One region of the Streptomyces sp. NPDC051822 genome, then DNA from elsewhere that is predicted to be linked to it. Evidence: riboswitches for the same ligand, from Rfam matches in the RefSeq annotation. Region 1 holds a riboswitch; each other region holds the start of a gene.

What was found. A riboswitch is a leader RNA that binds a small molecule or an ion and turns the genes downstream of it on or off. The one in region 1 is predicted to bind cobalamin.
Region 2: it holds a riboswitch for cobalamin, as region 1 does, so the genes downstream of both, ACIA8N_RS35490 (ABC transporter substrate-binding protein) here and ACIA8N_RS00330 (cobalamin biosynthesis protein) in region 1, are expected to answer to the same signal.
Region 3: it holds a riboswitch for cobalamin, as region 1 does, so the genes downstream of both, ACIA8N_RS08175 (ribonucleoside-diphosphate reductase subunit alpha) here and ACIA8N_RS00330 (cobalamin biosynthesis protein) in region 1, are expected to answer to the same signal.

The regions. Positions count from the first base shown of each region.
Region 1 covers NZ_JBITBZ010000001.1:65,685-67,940, reverse strand. Annotated here, with positions in the region: gene ACIA8N_RS00330 (cobalamin biosynthesis protein) at 1-784, opposite strand, end outside; cobalamin riboswitch at 818-950, opposite strand; gene ACIA8N_RS00325 (hypothetical protein) at 1,071-1,292, opposite strand; gene ACIA8N_RS00320 (inorganic phosphate transporter) at 1,305-2,256, opposite strand, start outside.
Region 2 covers NZ_JBITBZ010000019.1:47,818-50,073, forward strand. Annotated here, with positions in the region: gene ACIA8N_RS35485 (iron chelate uptake ABC transporter family permease subunit) at 1-81, opposite strand, end outside; gene ACIA8N_RS35490 (ABC transporter substrate-binding protein) at 153-1,232, opposite strand; cobalamin riboswitch at 1,320-1,445, opposite strand; gene ACIA8N_RS35495 (cold-shock protein) at 1,565-1,771, opposite strand; gene ACIA8N_RS35500 (TetR family transcriptional regulator) at 2,045-2,256, opposite strand, start outside.
Region 3 covers NZ_JBITBZ010000002.1:517,848-520,103, reverse strand. Annotated here, with positions in the region: gene ACIA8N_RS08180 (GNAT family N-acetyltransferase) at 10-510, shown strand; cobalamin riboswitch at 548-698, shown strand; gene ACIA8N_RS08175 (ribonucleoside-diphosphate reductase subunit alpha) at 831-2,256, shown strand, end outside.

The DNA.
Region 1 (2,256 bases):
CGCCCGCGAAGGAGGCCTCGACGGGGCCCGCGTTGGGGCTCGGGTGCTTCGCCGCGTCCGCCCGCCAGGCCCGTACGGCTCCGCGCGGGTTCCCGCCCGCGACGGTCGCGAGCACGGCCGTCAGCCGGGCCCCCGGCCAGCCGGCCACGTCGTCGAGCCGGGCCGAGGCCCAGCCGAAGCGCCGGTGGCGCGGCGACCTGTGGCCGACCATCGCGTCCAGGGTGTTGACGGCCCGGAAGCCGACCAGTCCCGGCACGCCCGCGACCGCGCCCCAGAAGAGGGCGCCGACCACGGCGTCGGAGGTGTTCTCGGCGACCGATTCGACGACCGCGCGGGCCATCGCGGGTCCGTCGAGGGACTGCGGGTCACGTCCGCACAGGTGCGGCAGCCGCTCGCGGGCCACCTCCAGGTCGCCCGCGGCGAGCGCCCCGCCGATCGCGCGGGCCTCCCGCCCCAGGGTCGTACCGCCGACGACGGCCCACACGGAGGCGGCGGTGAGGGCCACGGCGGCGGCCGGCCTGTTCCGTACGGCCCGTGCGGCGAGCGCGCCCAGGGCGACGGTGGAGCCGGCGCAGACGGCGGTGTGCAGGGCGCCCCAGCCGCGGTGGTCGTGGTGGAGGCGCCGCTCGACCGCGGCGGCGGCCCGGCCGAACACGGCGACGGGGTGTCCGCGGCGGGGGTCCCCGACGAGCAGGTCGACGGCGAGACCGGCGGCCGCTCCGTACGCGAATCCGTCCGGGAAGGGGCGACTGGCTCTGGAAAGGCTGCGGCTGCGGCCGGGCATGGCGCATGTCCTCACTCAGGGTCCGCGCCCTGGATCGACGTGACCGGCGGCGAGAGTTCCTGACTCCCGGACCCTTCGGGTCCGGTCACAGTGGCGGGACCGCGCCGGATTCGCACCGGACTTCCTCTACTGCCGCCGTAATGGCCTCGGCAGTCCACCACGGGCCGAGAACAGCCGTCAACTCACCCTTGACCTGCGTCGCGTCACTGTGCGAAGCGCCACAAACACGACGGCCGGGCGGCCCGCACCCGAAGGTGCGGACCGCCCGGCCGAGGGACCGCGACCGTCAGACGACGATCAGGTAGATGCCGTACGCCACGGCCGCGAGGCACAGGGCGAAGCAGGCGTAGGCGCCCGTGCGAGCCAGGGCGGCGGAGCCTCCCTGGGCGGCGGCCTGCTCCTGCTTGGAGAGGCCGATGATGCCCAGGGTGAAGAGGCCCACCAGCGCGACGGTCGCCACGAGGCTGACTCCGAAGACGGAGCCGAGGGCTGCCCAGTCGATCTTCATGTCGTTCGTTCCTTACACCGCTGCGGCGGGGGCGGGGGGAGCGGCCGGGTCGGTGGGAGCCGGCGCGGGGATGGTGGTCTTGAGGTCCTCGTCCGCGACGGCGGCGACGGATCCGGCCGCGGGCGGCGGGGTGACGGCCGCGATGGCGGTGGTCACCACACCCGCGGGCTCGGCCTCGACGTCGTTGACGTTGGTGTGGTCGACCACCTGGCGGCGGGAGATGACCCAGATGGCGAGGCAGGAGGCGACCAGGAAGGCCGCGACGGTGTAGACGCCCCAGTCGCCCTGGCGGGCGACGTACTCGGCACCGGCTCCGACCAGGCCCGCGGCCGGAAGGGTCAGGCCCCAGGCGACGAACATCCGGGTGGCGGTCGACCAGCGGACGACACCGCCCTTGCGGCCCAGGCCCGCACCCATGACGGCGCCGGAGCAGGAGTGCGTGGTCGACAGCGAGAAGCCGAGGTTCGAGGAGGCGAGGATGACCGCCGCCGCGCTGGTCTGGGCGGCGAAGCCCTGCTGCGGCTGCAGGTCGGTCAGGCCCTTGCCCATGGTGCGGATGATGCGCCAGCCGCCCAGGTAGGTGCCGAGCGCGATCGCGAGGCCGGCGGAGACGATCACCCAGACCGGCGGGTTGGAGCCGGGCGCGAGGACGCCGCCGGCGACCAGGGCGAGGGTGATGATGCCCATGGTCTTCTGGGCGTCGTTGGTGCCGTGGGCGAGGGAGACGAGACCGGCGGAGGCGATCTGACCGGCCCGGTAGCCCTTCTCGGTCGTCTTCTTGTCGGCGTTCTTGTCCATGCGGTACGTCAGGCGGGCGGCGAACATCGCGGCCAGGCCGGCGACGAGCGGAGCGGCGACCGCCGGGATGAGCACCTTGCTGACGACGACCCCGCCGTTGACCCCGCTGACACCGATCGAGGCGATGGTGGCGCCGATGAGGCCGCCCATCAGGGCGTGGGAGGAG
Region 2 (2,256 bases), on a different contig from region 1:
GGTGATCGCCACGGCCACCGACACCGCCAGGACGGCGAGACCGGCCGCGGTCCACAGCGGCGCCGTGACCCCCGCGCGCACGGCGGTCCCGTCCGAAACGGCCTTGCCCGAAGCGGCCTTGCCCGAAGCGGCCTTGCCCGAAACGGACGCCGTCACTTCTCGAGACCGTACGCGCGGAGGGCCGCCGCCACCTTCTCGATGCCCTCGACGGTACGGATCGTGGGGTTCATCGCCTGGCCGCTGAGCAGGACGTACCGCTTCTTCCGTACCGCCGTCATGTTCCGGGTGACCGGGTCGGACTCCAGGAACTCGATCTTCTTGGCGGCGCTCTCGGCGGACTGCGAGCGGCGGGTCAGGTCGCCGATGACGAGGACGTCGGGGTCGCGGTCGGCGACGGTCTCCCAGTTGACCTGGGGCCACTCCGCGCGCGTGTCGTCGAAGACGTTCTTCGCGCCGAGGGCGTTGGTGACGATGCCGGGGGCGCCGCAACAGCCCGCCATGTAGGGCGACTGCGCGTCGGAGAACCAGTAGAGGACCGTGGCGTCCGTGAAGTCGCCGCCCGAGGTGGCCTTCGTGACGCGGGACTTGAGCTGTCCGACGAGCCGCTCGCCGCGCTCGGGGACGTCGAACACCCGGGCCAGGTCGCGGATCTCGCCGTACACCGTGTCCATGGTCAGCGGCCGGGTGCGGACGCCGTCGCCGTCGCCGCTGTTGTCCTTGCCGACGCAGTCGGTGGGCGAGAGGTAGGTGGGGACGCCGAGCTTCTCGAACCGCTCGCGGTCGGCGACCCCTCCCTTGCCGAGGGTGTACGCGAAGGAGGCGGCGGCGAAGTCGGGTTCGGTGTCGAGCACCTTCTCGAAGGAGGGGTAGCGGTCGGCGAGGCGCGGTACCTTCGCGTTCTCCTTCTCCAGGCCCGCCAGGACCGGGTCCGTCCAGGTGGCGGTGCCCACCATCCGGTCGGCGAGGCCGAGGGAGAGCAGGATCTCGGCCGCTCCCTGGTCGAGGGCGACGGCCCGCCGCGGGGACCGGTCGACGGTGACCCGGCGGCCGCAGTTGTCGTCGAAGGTCACGGGGTACCCCTGCCCGACGCCTCCGGCCTGGTTCTTCGCGGGCTTCGCGGGCGGGTTCTTCGCGCCCGGGGCGGCGGATCCGCCGCCGCAGCCGGTCGCGGTCAGGAGCAGGGCGCCGGCCAGGAACAGCACGGCGGAGCGGGCGGGGTGTGCGAGCGGCACGGGAACTTCCTCTGCGGCCACGGCTCATACGCGGAGCCTGTCGTAACGGTGCTCCCCGTACGGCAGCGTGCCGCCGGGGCCGCCAGCAGGTCTTCGGACTCGGGGTCAGCCGGACGGAGCGCCTTCCCGGGCCCGTCGTGCCGCCCAGTGGCCGATGCTCCGCCCGTCGCCCTCACCGCTGCGCGTCAGTTCCGGTTTCGCACCGGATTCCCTGACCCGTGCACACACCCGTTCGGGTGCGTACAAAGGTGCGACTGGCTTCGGCACAGTACCACCGGCGGTGTCCCCCGCCCGGGGGCGCCGCCGGTGGCGCGGCCGTGCCGCGTGGCGCGTCAGACGCGCAGTTCCTTCGCCTCGAAGCGGCCGTCGCCGAGGACGAGGACGAAGGAGACCTGCTGCCCTTCGGAGAGCGAGCGCTCCTCCCCCTCGATGTCCACGGCGCTGAAGTAGACCTGTTCCTCGGAGCCCACGGGAAGGACGAATCCGTACCCGCCGGCACGGTTGAAGGACTGCACGAACCCTTTGCTTCTGCCTTCCACGGCGGCCTCCTCGTCGTCACCGGCGACGCGGCCGAGGGGGGAACCGTGCCCGTCGGGCCGCGTCCGCGTCTCAGGGGACTTCTACCCCACCGGCCCGCTCTTCGCCCGTTACGGGAAGGGCCCCGGCCCGCCGGGACGGCCGCGTGCACGGAGCACGGGCAGAGTCTCGTACAATATTCAACAGAGGCCCGGTGCCGGAGATCCCCCGTGTCCGACATCGGGCCTCGCCCTACCCTCAGGGAGCCAGAGAGCCAGAGGGGCCGGCCCCGCTGCTCAGCCCCCGCCGCCCGGGTACGCGATCCTCGCCGTGATCCGGGCGATGCGCCGCGCCGACTCCTCCGGCGAGTCCACCGGCTGCACGATGTGACTGACGGTGAGCCGCACGATCGTCTCGACCGCGAGTCCGCGCGACTCCTCCTCCACGTCGGGCCAGGCCTCGACGGCGTACGCGTCGAGCATCGCCATCGCCGTACCGAAGACGGGTT
Region 3 (2,256 bases), on a different contig from region 1:
ACTGCCCTCATGGACTTCACGATCAGGGCGGTACGGCCCGAGGAGTACGAGGCGCTCGGCGAGCTGACCGCAGGGACCTATCTGAACGACGGGCTGCTGAAGTACGGGGCGGAGGACTTCTATCTGGAGGTGCTCAGGGACACGGCACGCCGGGCGCGCGAGGCCGAGGTGCTCGTCGCCGAGGAGGCCGACGGGCACCTCATCGGCGGGGTGACCTTCGCCACCGGGGGCACCCCCTGGGCGGACATCGCGGTCGCCGGCGAGGCCGAGTTCCGGATGCTCGCGGTCACCCCCGACGCCCGCGGCAGGGGCGTCGGAGAAGCCCTCGTACGGGCGTGCGTGGAGCGCGCACGGGCCCTCCCCGGGTGCGCGCGCCTCGTGCTCTCCACGGACGCGAAGATGGTCTCGGCGCACCGGATATACGAGCGCCTCGGCTTCGTCCGCACCCCGCACCGCGACTGGGAGCCCATCCCCGACCACACACTCAGGACTTACGCGCTGGAGTTCTGAGTCGCCGGGCGACACAACATGTGGGGGGCGCCAAGAGCGGCGCCCCCCACATGTATGCTCGACCTCGCTGTCGACGCAGGGGAATCCGGCGCGAATCCGGAACTGTCCCGCAACGGTGTGCTTCGTACGGATACGACGAGTTTCGTACGACGTGAGTCCGAGGACCTGCCGACAGCGCACCCGGTCCGTCCGTTCCGGGTGCCACTGACGTCCGGGCCTCGCGGAGTGGGCCGGTGGAAGCGTCGCGTCCGGCGTTACGGATGCCCGCCTGCCCGCCTTCCCCCGCCGCGGCCCCGAGCCGAGCGAGGGAGAGCCCCCACGTGACCATCGCGCCCGCCGATCCGGCTTCCGCCGAGGTTTCCGCGGTCGAGAGCGACGGCCCCGGGACCGTACTGCTGCGGACCCTGACCGACCTCACCGCCGATCTCCCCGACACCGACCCCGGCAAGGTCGCCGCCGCCGCGCTCCGCGGCCGCAGCGCCGCGTCGGACGAGGCGGAGCTGCGCGAGCTGGCCACCGAGGCGGCCGCCGGCCTGATCGCCGAGGACCCCGCGTACTCCCGGCTCGCCGCCCGGCTCCTGACGGTCACTATCGCCGACGAGGCGGCCGGCCAGGGCGCGGTCTCCTTCTCCGCCTCCGTCGCCACAGGTCACCGCGAGGGCCTGATCGCCGACCGCACCGCCGAGTTCGTCGCCCTGCACGCGGCCCGGCTCGACGCGACGATCGACCCGGCGGGCGACGACCGCTTCGGCTACTTCGGTCTGCGCACCCTCTACTCGCGCTATCTGCTGCGCCACCCGATCACCCGCAAGGTCATCGAGACGCCGCAGCACTTCATGCTGCGCGTGGCCTGCGGCCTGGCCGAGGACGAGAGCGTCCGCGCGCTCGACGAGGTGGCGGCCCTGTACGGCCTCATGAGCCGTCTGGACTACCTCCCCTCCTCCCCCACGCTCTTCAACTCCGGCACCCGCCACCCGCAGATGTCCTCCTGCTACCTGCTCGACTCCCCGCAGGACGAGCTGGACTCCATCTACGACCGCTACCACCAGGTGGCGCGCCTCTCGAAGCACGCGGGCGGCATCGGCCTCTCGTACTCCCGCATCCGCGCCCGCGGTTCGCTGATCCGCGGCACCAACGGGCACTCCAACGGCATCGTGCCGTTCCTGAAGACCCTCGACGCCTCCGTCGCCGCCGTGAACCAGGGCGGCCGCCGCAAGGGCGCCGCCGCCGTCTACCTGGAGACCTGGCACGCGGACATCGAGGAGTTCCTGGAGCTCCGCGACAACACGGGCGAGGACCAGCGCCGTACGCACAACCTGAATCTGGCGCACTGGATCCCGGACGAGTTCATGCGCCGGGTCAACGCGGACGCCGACTGGTCGCTGTTCTCCCCCGCCGACGTGCCCGAGCTCGTCGACCTGTGGGGCGAGGAGTTCGACGCCGCCTACCGCGCCGCCGAGGCGAAGGGCCTGGCCCGCAAGACCATGCCGGCCCGTGACCTCTACGGCCGGATGATGCGGACCCTGGCCCAGACCGGCAACGGCTGGATGACCTTCAAGGACGCCTCGAACCGGACGGCCAACCAGACCGCCGAGCCCGGCACGGTCGTCCACTCCTCGAACCTCTGCACCGAGATCATCGAGGTCACGAACGACGGCGAGACGGCCGTCTGCAACCTCGGCTCGGTCAACCTCGGCTCGTTCGTGGACGCCTCGACCCAGGACATCGACTGGGAGCGGCTCGACG